One region of the Agarivorans sp. Alg241-V36 genome, then DNA from elsewhere that is predicted to be linked to it. Evidence: predicted binding sites of a transcription regulator. Region 1 holds the regulator's gene; the other holds the start of a gene.
What was found. Region 1 encodes FliA, which starts transcription of late flagellar genes. Its sites were predicted from a motif close to CTAAAGNTNNNNNNNNNNNNGCCGATA; they were not measured.
Positions count from the first base shown of each region.

Region 2: the regulator FliA is predicted to act here: its motif matches at 4,060-4,086, upstream of G6R11_RS15920 (DUF5610 domain-containing protein).

Region 1 is NZ_UNRE01000001.1:779,496-788,180, forward strand. It holds gene flhB (flagellar biosynthesis protein FlhB) at 1-462, shown strand, start outside; gene flhA (flagellar biosynthesis protein FlhA) at 561-2,672, shown strand; gene flhF (flagellar biosynthesis protein FlhF) at 2,710-4,137, shown strand; gene G6R11_RS03715 (MinD/ParA family protein) at 4,127-5,020, shown strand; gene G6R11_RS03720 (RNA polymerase sigma factor FliA) at 5,013-5,732, shown strand; gene cheY (chemotaxis response regulator CheY) at 5,860-6,243, shown strand; gene G6R11_RS03730 (protein phosphatase CheZ) at 6,257-6,997, shown strand; gene G6R11_RS03735 (chemotaxis protein CheA) at 7,009-8,685, shown strand, end outside.
Region 2 is NZ_UNRE01000006.1:400,444-409,128, forward strand. It holds gene G6R11_RS15895 (alpha-amylase family protein) at 1-1,015, opposite strand, end outside; gene fabR (HTH-type transcriptional repressor FabR) at 1,305-1,925, shown strand; gene G6R11_RS15905 (DUF1422 family protein) at 1,935-2,273, shown strand; gene G6R11_RS21720 (hypothetical protein) at 2,291-2,542, opposite strand; gene G6R11_RS21725 (hypothetical protein) at 2,505-2,750, opposite strand; gene trmA (tRNA (uridine(54)-C5)-methyltransferase TrmA) at 2,869-3,972, opposite strand; gene G6R11_RS15920 (DUF5610 domain-containing protein) at 4,119-5,294, shown strand; cobalamin riboswitch at 5,351-5,576, shown strand; gene G6R11_RS15925 (TonB-dependent receptor domain-containing protein) at 5,613-7,463, shown strand; gene murI (glutamate racemase) at 7,546-8,331, shown strand; gene G6R11_RS15935 (RNA-binding protein) at 8,328-8,685, opposite strand, start outside.

The DNA of each region.
Region 1 (8,685 bases):
AAACAGGAAGTAAAAGACGAGCACAAAAACATGGAGGGTAGCCCAGAAGTTAAAGGGCGTATTCGACGTTTACAAATGGAAATGGCAGCCCGCAGGATGATGGCCGACGTGCCGCAGGCTGACGTTGTAGTTACCAACCCGACACACTTTTCTGTCGCGCTAAAATACGACAGTAACGGCAGTGGGGCGCCAAAAGTAGTGGCTAAAGGGGTAGATGAAGTCGCCATGAAAATTCGCGAAATTGCGCGTCACTACGAAGTTCCCGTAATGCAAGCTCCTGCATTAACTCGTTCCTTATATCACACCACTAAGCTTGGCCACGATATTCCAGAGGGTTTGTACGTTGCAGTGGCGCAAGTACTTGCCTTTGTTTTCCAGCTTGAGCAATACCGCAAAGGAAAAGGCAAGCGTCCTAAACCAGTTGTTGATGATCTTCCTATTCCAGATGAACTGAGATATTAAACTCAGTTTCAGCACTTCATTAGTGCGTTTCTTGTGATTGGCTCAGTTATTGCTTTTCTTGTTTCATCAGTTGTTAGGAAGTCAGTATTTCGTCATTTATGGAAATCATCAATCGCCTCACCAGCTTTAAGCTTCAAGATCTAAAAAAAGTTGATGTCAACGTTATAAAGGGCTTTGGCACACCTATGGTAGTGCTAGCCACTTTAGGCATGGTGGTATTGCCAATGGCCGCGTGGCTATTGGATATTCTGTTTGCTTTCAATATCTCGCTTGCTTTGGTGGTGTTGTTGGTTGCTGTTTATACCAAGCGCCCGCTGGATTTCGCGGTATTTCCTACCGTGTTGCTAATTGCTACCTTATTACGCTTAGCCTTGAATGTTGCTTCTACTCGAGTTGTTTTGTTAGAGGGACATAATGGTGGAAATGCTGCCGGTAACGTGATTGAAGCGTTTGGTTCGGTGGTTATTGGCGGTAACTATGCAGTAGGCTTAGTGGTATTCCTGATTTTGATGATTATCAACTTTGTTGTGGTAACAAAGGGTGCTGGCCGTATTGCTGAAGTAAGTGCCCGCTTTACCTTGGATGCTATGCCAGGTAAGCAAATGGCGATTGATGCAGATTTAAATGCAGGCATTATCGACCAAGAACAAGCCCGGGAGCGCCGCGCCGACGTAACCAATGAAGCTGACTTTTACGGTTCAATGGACGGTGCCAGTAAGTTCGTAAAAGGTGATGCCATCGCCGGTATTTTGATTCTATTTATCAATATCTTGGGTGGATTCATTATTGGTGTAGCGCAGCATGACCTAAGCTTCGCTCAAGCCGCAGAGGTATACACCTTATTAACTATTGGTGATGGCTTGGTTGCGCAGATACCGTCTTTACTATTGTCTATTGCTGCAGCCTTGGTGGTGACTCGCCAAAATACCGAAGCGGATATGGGCGAGCAAGTGAGCATGCAAATGTTCAAAGATCCACGAGTGATGATTATTTGTGGATCGATTCTGTTCATTATGGGCATCGTTCCAGGCATGCCGCATTTAGCCTTTTTGAGCTGTGCTGCGGTATGTTTAGGTGCAGCGTGGATGCGACATAAAGGGGATGCTAAAAAAGCCGCCGACACCGCATTACAACCTGCGACTAGTAGTTCTAGTGTAAGTAGCGAGCCAAAAGAATTAGGTTGGGATGATGTTCAACCAGTTGATGTGATTGGGCTTGAAGTTGGCTATCGCTTAATTCCGCTGGTCGATAAATCTCAAGGCGGCGAATTATTGGCGCGTATTAAAGGCGTGCGCAAGAAGCTATCTCAAGATTTAGGTTTCTTAGTGCCTGCGGTGCATATTCGAGACAACCTAGACTTAGGGCCTAACCAGTATCGGATAACCTTAATGGGCGTGACTTACGGTGAGTCGGAAGTGTTCCACGACCGCGAAATGGCGATTAACCCAGGTCAGGTATTTGGTAAAATTGAAGGCCAACCAACTACCGATCCAGCCTTTGGTTTAGAAGCCGCTTGGGTGGCTACCGAGCAGCGCGAGCATGCGCAAACCCTCGGCTATACGGTTGTTGATTCCGCCACGGTTGTTGCTACCCACTTAAGTCAGCTTCTTACTAATAATGCCTCAAGCCTACTGGGTCACGAAGAAGTTCAAAACCTATTGGATATGCTAGGCGGTAATCTACCGAAACTGGTTGAAGGCTTAGTACCAGATACAATGACCCTGTCTACAGTGGTTAAGGTACTGCAAAATCTACTCAATGAAGGCGTGCCTATTCGTGATGTACGCAGTATTGTTCAAACCTTGGTTGAATATGGGCCTAAGAGCCAAGACCCCGATATTCTTACCGCCGCTTGTCGTATTTCTTTAAAACGTTTGATCGTTCAAGAGTTGATTGGCAGCGAAGCAGAACTACCGGTAATTACCTTGTCTCCAGACTTGGAGCAGATATTGCATCAGTCTATGCAAGCGGCAGGAAACGATGGCGCAGGTATGGAGCCAGGTTTGGCAGAGAAACTCCAAGTATCGTTAACGGAGGCATGTCAAAACCAAGAAATGGCTGGCCAACCCGCTATCTTATTAACCTCGGGCATATTGCGTTCAAGCATGTCTCGATTTGTTAAAACAGCAATGCCTGCATTAAGGGTTCTGTCTTACCAAGAAGTGCCAGAAGATAAACAAATACGAATTGTGAGTTCAGTAGGGCAGTAGCCTCAGCGGATTAGCAAAAGGAAGGTGAACAGTGAAAATGAAACGCTTTTTTGCAAAAGATATGCGAACAGCACTAGCCGAAGTGAAGGAAACACTAGGCAGCGATGCGGTTATCATGTCCAACAAAAAGGTGACCGGCGGCATAGAAATTGTTGCTGCGGTCGAACCTTCCAGTGCTAAACAAGCTGCGCCTAAAAGCGATAGAGAATTGGCTGAAGACAGCGTCAATTTGTCGTCTATGAATGCTGGTGCAACTAAAAAAGCGCCAACAAAACCGCATCCCAGTCATGATTTTGACGAAAATGCCAGTTTGAAAGATAACCTAACTAATTTTATGCATCGCCATCAAAAGCGTCAGCAAGAAAATTTGCAACAGTCTCAGCAAAAACAGCAACAGCAGCGACCTCGCACTGTTCAAGCTCCGCGCTCTTTAGCTCAACAACAAGGGTGGGCGCAGCAAGGCTCTCTATCCAGTAAACCAAGCAATGCGTCTATGGGCGGCCAAGCAGCTAACCCTGCTTCTGCCAACGCTGGTAACGAAGTTGGCGAGCTTAAAAAAGAAATGGCAGCGATGCGCAAATTACTTGAGCATCAAGTTTCCGGGTTAATGTGGCAGGAAGTAGAACGCCAAGAGCCGGTACGAGCGATGCTAATTAAACAGTTGCAGCTAGTTGGTTTTGATGAAGATATGGCAGACCAAATTGCCGGATATATTCCTGAAGAATTAGGTGTGCAAGAAGGTTGGCAGCACTTACGTGAGCTATTAGTGAATCAACTGCCAGTTGGCCAGGACGAAATTTTATTAAAGGGTGGGGCAATTGCCTTGCTTGGCCCAACGGGCGTAGGCAAAACTACCACCATCGCTAAATTGGCGGCGCAGTTTGCGATGCGCCATGGTGCCGAAAGTGTGGCGATGATTACTACCGATACCTACCGTATTGGCGCTCATGAACAACTTGCCACTTACGGCAAAATCATGGGCTGTGCAGTTCGCGTCGCCAACGATGAAGAAGAGCTTTCACAGTTGCTTTATCAGTTTAAAGACAAAAAATTAGTGCTTATTGATACCGCCGGTATGAGCCAACGAGATCTGCGCTTACACGAGCAGTTAGATAAGTTAGTAAAAAACAGCCGAGTGAATATTCGTAATTATTTGGTGATGTCGGCCAATGCGCAGTGTCGGGTGATTGAAGAAACTGTGAACCAATTTCAGCGAATTCCTTTAGCTGGTACCATACTTACCAAATTAGATGAAAGCTTGGCATTAGGCGAAGTGTTAAATGTAACCTTGCGCCATGCCTTACCAATAAGTTACGTTACTCACGGCCAACAAGTGCCTGAAGATATTGCGGTAGCTGCGCCTACCCAACTAATTGAACAAGCATTATCGGTTATCGATAAGCAAAGCCAGCAACATTTCTGGTTTAGTGAAACCGAACAACAAAAGGTTTCAGATGTATTCTAAAGACAATGAATTTGACCAAGCTAGCGGCTTAAGAATGATGCAACAAAAAAACAATGTGAAAGTCATCGCAGTAACTGGCGGCAAAGGGGGCGTAGGCAAAACTAACGTTACTCTTAATATGGGCATAGCCATGGCTGCACAAGGTAAGCGCGTAATGGTGCTGGATGCCGACTTAGGCCTAGCAAACGTAGACGTGCTGCTTGGTTTACGTGTAACCAAAAACCTCTCTCATGTTTTGTCGGGTGAATGCACCTTAGATGAAGTATTAGTCAAAGGGCCCAATGGGATTCTAATTGCACCGGCGACTTCTGGCACTCAATCAATGGTGGAGCTCAGTCCTGCCGAACACGCGGGGCTTATTCGTGCTTTTAGCAGCATGAAAACACCTATTGATGTGTTGCTAGTTGATACCGCAGCGGGTATCTCAGACATGGTGCTAAGCTTTGCCAAAGCCTCTCAAGACATTCTGGTAGTGGTTTGTGATGAGCCTACTTCTATTACCGATGCTTACGCGCTAATAAAGCTGCTTTCCAATCAGCATGGTGTATATAAATTTAAAGTAGTCGCAAACATGGTGCGCAGCTTACGCGAAGGCCAAGAATTGTTTGCTAAGCTTACCCGAGTTACCGATCGCTTCTTGGATGCTACACTCGAACTAGTATCTTGTATTCCTTATGACAATAATGTGCGGTTAGCCGTGAGAAAGCAGCGAGTAGTGGTAGAGGCCTATCCTAAGTCTCCTGCTTCTTTAGCGTTTCGCTCATTAGCAAGTAAAGCTTCTACTTGGCCTATTCCTGAACAAGCAGGTGGGCATTTAGAATTTTTCATCGAGAACCTTCTCGAGTTTGGACAACGTAAAAATAGAGAACAGCTTAGTGAATAAAGTTGCCGCTTATGCCAGCGCTAATGACACTAATGTTTTGGTGGAGCGCCATGCAAACTTGGTTAAACGGATAGCCCATCACCTAATGGCTAGGCTTCCGGCTAGCGTAATTGTTGATGACCTAATTCAATCAGGAATGATTGGTTTAATCGAAGCCGCGCGGAATTTTGATGGCTCTAAAGGGGCTAGCTTCGAAACCTACGCTGGTATTCGTATTCGTGGCTCTATGCTGGACGAAATTCGTCGCGGCGATTGGGTTCCGCGCTCGGTGCACAAAAACAGCCGTGCAATCAGTGATGCAATCGCCGCAGTTGAGAAAGAAAAAAATGGCGATGCAAAAGATGCTGAGGTTGCAGCTAAACTTGGGGTTAGCTTGAGTGAATACCATTCAATGCTGTCTGATGTAAATTGCGGACGCATTTTAGGTATCGACGATCTAGGCGTGAGTGAAGATGTCATTTCAAGTGAGGAAAGCCGAGAGCTAAATCGACCGTTTGAAGGTTTTGCTAATCAGCGCTTTCAACAATCTCTTGCCGAGTGTATTAAAGGCCTTCCTGAGAGAGAGGCACTGGTTTTATCCCTCTATTATGATGAAGAACTTAACCTAAAAGAGATTGGCGAAGTATTGAGCGTAAGCGAGTCCCGAGTCAGTCAAATTCATAGTCAAGCGCTTGCTCGAGTTAAAACTCGAATGCGAGATTGGACACAATAGAGAAATTCATCCTTACATTTCTTGTAAAAGATGGACTAAAATTGTGTTTATTAAGGCATAATATCTATATTACATAAATTTTTGGCCTAATTAGTGGCTTGTAAAACATCCTGTTGGGGGACGTACCTTGGATAAAAATATGAAAATTCTGGTTGTTGATGATTTTTCAACGATGAGAAGGATTATTAAAAACCTACTTAGAGATCTTGGTTTCAACAATACGCATGAAGCCGATGACGGAAACACCGCATTGCCTATGCTTAAAGGCGGCGATTTCGAATTTGTAGTAACCGATTGGAACATGCCAGGAATGGAAGGCATTGACCTATTGAAGAATATTCGTGCCGACGAAAGTTTGTCTCACTTACCTGTTTTAATGGTAACTGCCGAAGCAAAACGTGAACAGATCATCGAAGCTGCTCAAGCCGGCGTAAATGGATATATTGTTAAACCTTTCACTGCAGCCACGCTAAAAGAGAAGCTAGATAAGATTTTCGAAAGACTACAATAAGAAAGGAAGATGCGTGAGCACAGAGACTCCGATTATTTCATTAGCCGATGCCAAATCTTTGGTTGCGCTACTTGAAGAAGGAAATGTCGCCGAGGCGAATCAACTTGTTAGTGAGCTTTGTGCTCCAAAAGCTAACCTGCTATTTGATAAGGTTGGGCAGCTCACTCGTCAGCTTCATGACTCTTTAAACGAATTTAAACTCGATATTCGAATTAACGAGTTAGCTAATCAAGAAATACCAGACGCTAAAGAACGGTTGAACTATGTAATAGAGATGACCGATCAAGCGGCCAATAAAACCATGGACGCTGTAGAGTCTGGCCTTCCGATTGCCGATCAATTAACTAACGAAATCAACAATATCATGCCCATATGGCAAAGTTTGATGGAACGAAGAATTGAAATCGGTCAATTTAAGGCGCTATGTCACCAAATCGATATTTTCCTTAATAGTTCTTCAGCAAATGCCGATAAACTACGTAGCATGTTAACCGAAATATTGATGGCTCAAGATTTCCAAGATTTAACCGGTCAGATGATTCGAAAGGTAATTACCTTGGTTCAAGAGGTAGAAGAAAGTCTGGTAGAAATGCTTACCTTGTTTGGAAATGAAAACGCCGAAGTAGCAGAAAGTAAAAAAGAGACTAAATCTGCTATTGAAGCCGAAGGGCCAATATTAAATAAAGAGCAAAGGGATGACGTTGTTAACGATCAAGATGACGTTGATGACTTGTTGTCTAGTTTAGGATTTTAAGGGAGTAGCGCATGTCGTTTGATGTAGATGAAGACATCTTACAAGACTTTCTCGTAGAAGCGGCGGAGATCCTTGAGCAGCTGTCTGAACAGCTGGTTGATTTAGAAAAACGCCCAGATGACAGTGACTTGTTAAATGCCATATTCCGTGGCTTCCACACTGTTAAAGGTGGGGCGGGCTTTTTGTCATTAACCGAGTTGGTTGATGTTTGTCATGGTGCAGAGAACATTTTCGACACCCTGCGAAATGGTGGAAGAAGTGTTTCCCCTGAGCTGATGGATGTGATTCTTGAAGCGCTAGATTCAGTAAATGATATGTTCGCTCAAGTTCAAGCTCGTGAGCCTCTAACTCCAGCCTCTCCTGAATTAATTGAAAGCTTACACCAATTGTCTCGCCCAGAGTCTGCCGACGAAGTGGCTGCAGAGCCAGAGCCAGAGCCAGAGCCAGAGCCAGAGCCAGAGCCAGAGCCGGTAGCAGCTGCGCCGAGTGCTGACGCAGGCAATATTGACGAAATAAGCGATGACGAATTTGAGCGTTTGCTCGATGAGTTGCATGGCTCAGGAGCTCCAGCTCCTGCCGCTGCGCCTAAACCCGCGCCAGCCGCTCCCGTAGCGAAAGCTGCCAGCGATGGTGATATTTCTGATGATGAATTTGAAAAGCTGTTGGATGAACTTCATGGTTCAAAAGCTCCAAGTGCTAGTAAACCGGCAGCGCCCGTCGCCCCAGCCGCGAAACCTAGCTCAAATGGTGATGAAATTGGCGATGACGAGTTCGAGAAACTGCTAGACCAATTACATGGTGCTGGTAAAGCCCCAGACGCGAAAGCCGCTCCAGCTGCGCCAGCAGCTAAAGCAACACCTAAACCAGCCGCTAAAATTGAAGCTAGCCCTAAAGCGCCTGCTAAACCAGCAGCTCCGGCCAAGCCTGCTGCTAAGGCTGCTCCTGCCAAACAAGAGCCAGCAAAAGCGCCAGCTAAGCAAGCTGTGCCACAAGGCGAAACCACGGTCCGCGTAGATACTCGTACGCTAGACGATATTATGAATATGGTTGGTGAGCTGGTATTGGTGCGAAACCGCTTAGTGAGCTTGGGCCTTAATAGCAACGATGAAGATATGTCTAAAGCCACCGCTAACTTGGATGTGGTGACGGCGGATCTGCAAGGTGCGGTAATGAAAACCCGCATGCAGCCAATCAAAAAAGTGTTTGGTCGTTTCCCTCGAGTGGTTCGAGATTTAGCACGAAGCTTGAAGAAAGACATCAACCTTGAGTTGGTGGGTGAAGATACAGATTTAGATAAAAACCTAGTTGAAGCTCTCGCTGATCCATTGGTTCACTTAGTTCGAAACTCAGTTGACCACGGTATTGAAATGCCAGACGACCGAGTGGCTTCAGGTAAACCTCGCACTGGTGTTATCCGTTTATCTGCCTCGCAAGAGGGCGATCACATCTTACTTAAAATCGAAGATGATGGCGCCGGTATGAATGCCGATAAGCTTAAATCTATCGCGATTGAACGCGGTGTACTTGATGCTGATGCTGCTGCTCGCATGCCAGATAAAGATGCTTATAGCCTTATTTTCGCACCTGGTTTCTCTACCAAGACGGAGATTTCAGATATCTCTGGTCGAGGTGTGGGCATGGACGTGGTTAAAACCAGCATTACCCAGCTAAATGGTTCAGTTGATATA
Region 2 (8,685 bases), on a different contig from region 1:
CTTCTAAAAGAGTGGTGGGAGCTTTACTTTTGTTACCACTATTGGCTACATCCTCTTCCGCTGCTAGAGTTTGTACTAAAGCGTAACGACGGCCAAAGTCAAAAGCAGAAGGCAAGCCTGGAGAAGCGTTGCTTCCGTATGCTTCATCAACGATATCGTCATTACCTTTCCATATTTCGGCAACCATGTAACCTAAGGTTCCCCATTGTGTGCCATTTACATTACAGGCACTATTTGCGGCATTGGTGGTTCCTGCTTCGGTAAGTGTTTGTTGAATCTCACTCCAGGCACTTAATGGTACTTGATACGCTTGATCTAAGCGCCAGCCATCAAGACAAAGCTCTGTAGTCCAGTATTCAGTAACTTCTTGGAAAAAGGCCAAGGTATCAGGGTCTGTATAATCTACAGGATTGTGACCACCCGCAGGAGTTAAACCGTTCGGAGAAGCTTCAATAACTGATTCTTTATGATGGCCGAAGACGCCATCAAAAAACACATATAAGCCTTTCTCATGAGCTTTAGTGACTAGTTCTTTTGCTTTATCTAAATCACCAAAGTTAGGGTCGATTTTAAAGAAATCACTAGCGAAGTAACCTGTTGCATCTAAGCGATCATCCCAAATGCTTTGACCGCCAACAGGGGCTGATTCGAAAACAGGGGTTAGCCAAAGCGCATTAACTCCCAGTCCTGCGATATAATCAAGAGAATCGATAATACCTTGAATATCGCCCATATGGTGGCTTGTTCCGTAACCTTCACCATGACCTATATTTCCATCACCATTTACAAATGACTCAGTCATTACCTGGTAGATTCTTAAGTCACAAAACTCGCCAGTAGCGGTTTCACAAGGAAGCCGATCTTGAGCAGCTTCTCTGGCAGTACTAATTGATATGGCATTAGTTGGCGGCGTTAAGCCTGAATCGCCATCACCTGAACCACTATCTCCACTGCTTCCGCATGCGGCTAAAAGCAGAGCTAAAGATGTTGCTAGAGAAGCTCTCTTAAATGTCATTTCTATTCCTTGTAAACTTCAACTACCTGTTTTGCAAATCAGTTAACCACAGCGCTGCGCGACTAGATACTTGATAGCGTTTTCAGGTTGATGGAAAATTGACCTGGCTCGCATCTTTTGTTTAATTGAGAATATTGTTTTTTTATGAAATGGTTTTCATTGGATTTATTCTGGCCTTGAAACGATTCGCAGTTAAAAACTTGGTTTGTGAGGATTTGCATTGTTCGATTTGGGTTTTTTACGACTCACGGTATGATAGCCCTATAAATAGAAAGGAAGTGGCAGGTTTATGAGCGGCGTTAGGGCCCAGCAAAAAGAGAAAACACGCAGAGCAATTATTGATGCAGCATTTAGTCAGCTAAGTGCCGAGCGTGGCTTGTCGAGCTTAAGTCTTAGGGAAGTGGCTAGGGAAGCGGGTATTGCGCCTACTTCTTTTTATCGTCACTTTTCCGATATGGAAGAACTAGGGCTAACCTTAGTAGATGAAGGCGGCTTAACCTTGCGCCAACTTATGCGCCAAGCGCGGCAACGAATTATTGCCAGTGGTGGCAGTGTTATTGGCACCTCGGTGGAAACCTTTATGGAGTTTGTTTATAACAATCCTAATGTGTTTCGTTTGTTATTGCGTGAGCGTTCTGGGACATCCCCGGCCTTTAGGGCCGCGGTGGCCCGCGAGATTGCTCATTTTATTGCCGAGCTTACCGACTATTTGGAGCTGCAATATCGCTGCCCAAGAGGTGATGCGCAAATGCAAGCCGAAGCTATGGTGATTATTGTTTTCAATGCTGGTGCATCGGCCTTAGATTTAGCGGAGTTTGATAGGCAGTTGTTAGCCGATAAAACCATTAAACAGTTACGCATTGTTGCCAAGGGAGCGGCACTCTACAATCGCTCGGAAGCCTTAAGTTAAGAGGTGAATATGAAGGTAAGAAAATCGCTACTATTGTTGGCTTTTATTGCAGGTTTATGTGGTAACGCCAGCTTGGCTTTGTTTACGGTGCCTGAGCTAAGGTTCTCGGTGTTTCCAATTATTGCCTTTGTGCTGGCCATTATGCAGTTGTACCACTTATATACCGAGAAAGACTTAAGTGAAGATTCTCCCTTAATGAGTGTTGCTGCCTTTTTACTGGGCGCGCTGGGGTATTCGGCCATGTTGCGTGCTCAATTTCCCGAGATTGGCAGCAACTTAGTATTGCTAATCATCTGTTTGTTTATTGGCCTATGGCTGATGTTTAAGTTAGGCGGTTTTAAACGCTAAGCATTTTGAATGCTAGATTATTGCAAAGCCTGCTGCCAAGCTAAATCTGCCTGTTGTTGGTAGGCTTTCCAATCACCTTCTAACCAGCGTTTGCGACCTTTTTCTGCAAAGAATAGGTGCAGTTGGTTATCAAAGAATTCCCATACTTGGCCATCAGTTGCAATTAAGCCCTCGCCTAAAGACAGAGCATTAGCGCAAAACCCGTTATATTTAGGCTGGTACGCTTCTGGCTTAGCTGCAAACTTGTCGGCAGCTTTGCTGGCTAGCAAACTGCCAATCAGCCTCTTTCCACTTTACCGTGTACTTTTTATTGCCCTGCTGAATGTTGCGATTGCCCTGATCTTGAGCGAGCTGGTAACTGGTGACATCGATTCCGCCTATGGCCTTGTCACTCCAAAAGCTGGTGCTTACTGGCTCATTGGCAAAGCTGCTTGAACTGAGCACCAAGCAAGTGGTGGCAAATATAATCCGTTTCATAATTTTCCCTAGATGCAGAGTAAGCTATGAATGGAGACCGTGCTTAGCCGAGCACTATTTCAAATAATAAAAAGCCGCGTTAGTTAACGCGGCTTTAACTAGCAACTGAACACTTGTATTAGCGACGTTGCAAATACATGCCTACTTCGATGTGATCGGTGTAAGGAAACTGATCGAACAGTGCCCAGTGGCTGATTTTATGAGTACGGCTTAGTTCGCTTAAGTTGTTGTATAGGGTGTTAGGGTTACAAGAGATATACACGATGTTGTCGTAAGCTTGCACCATGCCTAGGGTTGCATCATCTAAGCCAGCGCGAGGTGGATCAACCAAAATGGTGTCGCATTGGTAGCTGCTTACATCAACATCGGCTTCTTGTAAGCGGCGAAACTCGCGTTCACCTAACATGGCTTGGGTAAACTCTTCTGCCGATAAACGAATGATTTTAACGTTGTCGATATTGTTATGTTTAATATTGTATTGTGCAGCTTGCACCGAAGGCTTAGCAATTTCGGTGGCTAATACTCGATTAAAGTTTTTAGCCAGCGCCAACGAGAAATTACCGTTGCCACAATACAATTCTAGCAAATCACCTTGGCTGTTGCTGGTGGCTTGTTGCGCCCATTCCAACATGTATTGATTTACCACAGCATTAGGCTGAGTGAAGCTGTTTTCTATTTGCTGGTAGATAAGCTTCTCACCGTTAATGCTTAATACTTCATCCACTCTATCTTGGTCTAAGCACATTTTTTGTTTGCGCGAGCGGCCGATGATTTGAATAGAGAACTGCTTACTTAACTCCGCCTTTAGCTTTGTAGCTTCTGCTAGCCAAGCTTCATCAATGGCTTTGTGGTAGAGCATGCTTACAATGACTTCTCCACTTAAGGTTGATAAGAAGTCGACTTGAAACAATTTATGACGAAGCAGCATGTTTGGCTTTAACTGCTCAATCAATATTGGCATTAGCTGGTTGATGATCTCGCTGGCGGGCGGAAAACTGTCTACACGAAACTTTTGCTTGGTTTGTTGATCAAACATAATGTAGTAGAGGTCGTCGCCTTCATGCCATACCCTAAACTCGGCGCGCATTCTGTAATGCTTGGTGGGTGAAGCAAACACACTAGGTTGAGGAGGCGTGAATTCGGCAAACTGCTCTAAGCGTTTTGCCACTTTGTCGGCCAGTAGTTGTTGGTATTGTTCAGGGTAGTATGCAATAGCGCTCATGGCCGTTCCTCTGTTCTAGCAAGCAGCGCAATTTAAAGGTGCATGGCTTGCTTGTCCAGTTTATCTACAATAATAGTGATAATATTTCTAAAGTTTTAATTTTGGTCGCCGATAAGCTGTGACTAGGGTAAATCCGTGGAGGCTTTATGAACGAACTGAATAGCGTGGGCAAAACCCCCGTGCAACAGTATGCCGAGCGCCTGTTGCAGCAGTCGGCACCAACGATTGAGAAACGCAATAACCTAGCTGACGACAAGGCTAGCTTTAACCAGCAAGGCGCAGTGGCTAGCCACGTGTTGCTAAGCTCAATTGAAAAACACACTTTATCAATGGCCAGTGGTGGAGTTAGCCTCCCTAAACCACAGCAAGTGAGTGTGTTTGATGCCGAAGAAGTTGCTAGAAACGTGCTTAACTTTGTTGCCAGCTCTTTACATAGCGCTAAGCAGTCGGGAATGCCTGAAGACGAGTTAGCCGAGATGATGGCTCAGGCACGTAAGGGTGTTGATATTGGCTTTGAGGGCGCACGCGAAGAGCTAAGTGATGCTGGCATTCTTAATGAAGAGCTAGAAAAAGGCATAGATAAAAGCTATGACCTTATTCAAGAGGGGCTAGAGAAAATTGAAGAGGGTGATTTTGAAATTCAATCTGCACCTCTTTATAGCCAGCTGGCTATGTCGAATTCTCAAACTGCATCGATGGAGCTTGAAACCGCCGAAGGCGACAAAGTCACCATTAGTTACGGCTCGCAACTGGCAGCAAGTTATAGTGAGTCGGGCTCATCTATTCAGGCCTCTTTTGCTTCGCAGCAGCAGTTTAGTTTTTCGGTAGAAGGCGATCTTAATGATGATGAACTAGCTGCCATTGCCGATTTAATAAAGCAGGTTGATGAAGTTGGCCAACAGTTTTTCTCGGGAGATTTAGATAAAGCCTTTGATCAAGCTTTAAACATTGGTTTTGACGAGCAGCAGTTAGTGGGCTTTGCGGTTAATTTTCAGCAGCAACAGAGTGTAGCGGTTACTCAAGCCTATCAACAGGCTAATGATAAAACCTCTGGTGGCTCTGAACTGGTGCCAGATTTAAGTGAATTCTTGAGTTCTTGGCAAGATATTCAAGCCAAAGTTAGCGCCTTATTTGCGCAACCTGAATCGGCTACCGAAACCTTGTTGGCTGGAATACTGCCTATCTCAAGCCCTAGCGAAGAGCAAGATAAGCAAGCAGATGTAGAACGCTTTAAAGGTTTTGCCGACCGCATGGCGGAAGCATTGGCGATGTTCAATACGTCTCCATCAACGCCAAATAACGCAGCCGACAACATTAGTTAATTTCATATTGGCCAATTAGCGGGCTTTTTGTGCTATTAATCACATAAAGCCTCGCTTATAATCTCGCCCGCTGTGGTGCCTGACTTGATAATTGCTCAGGCCTAATAGGGAATCTGGTGAAAATCCAGAACTGACGCGCAGCGGTAAAGAGGAACGAAAGCTCAAGGATTGGCCTTTTCCAAGGACTCCAGACACTGTTTGCAAGGCAAACGGGAAGTCGCAGCCGTAGTACAAGTAATACGCCTCTAAGTCCGAATACCTGCCACATCGCACATGCTTATAACAGCAAAGTACTACGCGACGATTAGGATTAGATCGATGAAGAAGCTCATATTACTGGCCGCAGTTGCGCCAGCTTTTGGCTATGCCCAAGAAACTCAACAAGACTCCCAAAAAGAACAAACTACCACCATGGTGGTTACCGCCAATCGCATGGAGCAAACCGAAGCCAGTGTGATTGCACCGCTTACCGTGGTAAGCCGCAGTGAAATTGAAAGCAGTGGTGCTCAAGACATTATTGATGTGCTAAGCCAGCAAGTGGGTATTAGTGTTACTCGTAACGGCGGCAAAGGCCACACCGAGAGTGTATTTATCCGTGGTACTAGTTCAGCCCAATCTCTTTTTCTTATCGATGGTGTGCGTGTTAACACCGCAACCAACGGTGGCGCGCAGTTGTCGTTGTTGCCCTTAGAATTTGTTGAGCGCATTGAAATTCTTCGAGGCGCGCGAGCGTCTATTTATGGCGCAGATGCAGTAGGTGGTGTAATTAACATTATTACTCGCCCAAGTTTTGGTAGTGAATCCCACGGTTTAAAAGCTGCTGTAGGTACCCAGGATACAGTTAAGCTTGCCGCTAGAGCGAGTGGCCAACTAGATGAAGATACCCAATACAACCTGATACTTAGCAAGGATAAAAGTAACGGCTACGATATCAGACCACAAGATAACTTAGATGAAGATTATGGCTACGATACCTTTGGTGGTTTATTCAATTTTGACCACAAGTTTAATCAAGCTTGGCGCGGTAGAGCGTTCTTTTTGCTTAATGATAGCGAATCTGAATTTATTCAAGGGGGCAAAGCCTTAAATAAGCAAAAGCAAGTGGTATATGGACTTAGTGTTAACTACGCTCGCCAAGGTTTGAGCAGTGAGTTGTCGTTGAATTCTCAGGAAGACCAATCGGATACCGCCCCAGCAGACAATTTTGTTGATCCCCAGCGTTACACTACTGAAAGAGTTGCTGCTAACTGGTTAATAGGCTATGAGCTGGATCAGCAATGGCTCTTACAAGGTGGATTGGATTATCAAAACGATGATATTTCAGGTACTAGCTTGGTTTACCAACAAGAAAGCCGTGACAATAAAGCCGCTCATGTAGGTGCTCGCGGTAACTACGAACAGCATATTTTAGAAGCTAGCCTTCGCTACGATGATAACGAGCACTACGGTGACCACACTACCTACAACTTAGGCTGGGCGTGGCAATTTCAACCTACAATGCGTTTTAACGCATTACATGGTACCGCGTTTAGAGCACCAACTTTTAACGATCTCTACTACCCAGGAAGTGAAAACCCTAACTTGAAAGCGGAAACATCGGCTAATAGCGAGCTTGGATTTGAGTTAAACCTCCCACAAAGCCAATGGCAGCTTAATGTATTTCGCAATGACGTAGACAACTTGATTGCTTGGGGATGTGTTGCCCGTTGTAATAACGACTATTCCGGCACTCCAGACACATGGCCACTATGGACGCCTGATAATGTAAGTGATGCGCGTATCCAAGGTGTTGAATTGCAGAGCGATTTTTCTACAGCCTGGGTAAACCACCGAGTCATTGTTGAGTTTCTAGATCCTAAAGACCGCAGTACTGACAAAAACTTAATTCGCCGTCCAGAAGAGCAAGTTAAATACAAAGCAGATATGTATTGGCAAAGTCTGCAAGTAGTGGTTGATTTTCTTTGGCGTGGTGAGTCTTATGAAGATGCAGCAAATACTACAACCATTGATAGCCACTCTATTTGGGATCTTAGCGCCAACTATCAGTTTGCTAGTGGATTAAGAGTAGATGCAAAACTGCGTAATGTATTTGATAAGCAGTACTCAACCGTAAACGACTACCAAGCTCAAGGTCGCACCTTTGAGTTAGGCGCTAGCTACCAATTCTAAGCGTGAAGCATTAGCGTAGCCCTCAGCCCTAGCTTTGGTTAAACTAGGGCTGAATTATTTAAAAAGGCTTATTGGTAGAGTAATGCACGTTCTTGTTTTTGACTCCGGCGTCGGTGGCCTGTCTATTTTGGAAGAGCTTCAGCGAGTCAGTCCCCAACGACAATATAGCTATTTATTCGATAACCTTTATTTTCCTTACGGTGAATTAGAAGAACAGCAACTGATCACTCGCGTGCTTCAGTTGCTATCTAAAGCTGTAAATCAACTTAAGCCCGATTTAGTGGTAATAGCCTGTAATTCTGCCAGTACGCTATCACTTCCTTCACTACGTGAAACGCTATCGATTCCTGTAGTTGGTGTAGTCCCAGCCATTAAATCAGCCGCCAATAAAAGCCTAACTCGCCATTTTGGTGTACTAGCTACCCCAGGTACAGTAGAGCGTACTTATACCGAACAGTTAATTGCTGACTTCGCCAAAGATTGCCGAGTTGAATTACTGGGCTCTACTTTATTAGTGCAATTAGCAGAACAAAAGTTAGCCGGTGAGACTATTGCTCTACCTGATATTGAGCAGGCACTAGCGCCTTGGTTGCTTTTTGAGGATTTAGATTGTGTGGTATTGGGCTGTACCCATTTCCCATTATTAAAGGTGGAACTGCAACAAGTATTAGGAAGCAAAGTGTCCTTGGTTGATTCAGGGGCGGCGATTGCTAACCGCGTTAATAGTCTATTGTTGGATAGTGAAGCTCTAGCTTCAGGGCAAAAAAAAGCGGAGGCTCATGCTTACTGCACAATGCACTCCGCTAATTCTACTTTGTTAAACCAGCTACAGTCTTATCAACTAAGTAGCTTACAACTATTTACCTAGGCTTCTTTACGCTCATTAGCTTCACGAACCTTTAAGGTGCGTTGCTGAAACTCTTGTTCGTTTAATGCATCAACTGCTTTAGGTGCATCTTTAGCAGCCATTTCTACAAAACCGAAGCCACGGCGCTTACCGGTTTGCTTATCTTTTAATAAACGAACTGATACTACTTGGCCGTAATCAGAGAATAATTTGCGAATGGCTGACTCGTTTGCACGGTAAGGCAGGTTGCCAACGTACAAGGTTTGGGTTTCTACGCCTTCAGATGATTCGCTGCTTGATGAACCTTCTTGCTGTTCTTCGCTAGACGCTCCGTTAGAGCTCAACAATACGATAGCGCCACCAACAATTACTGCA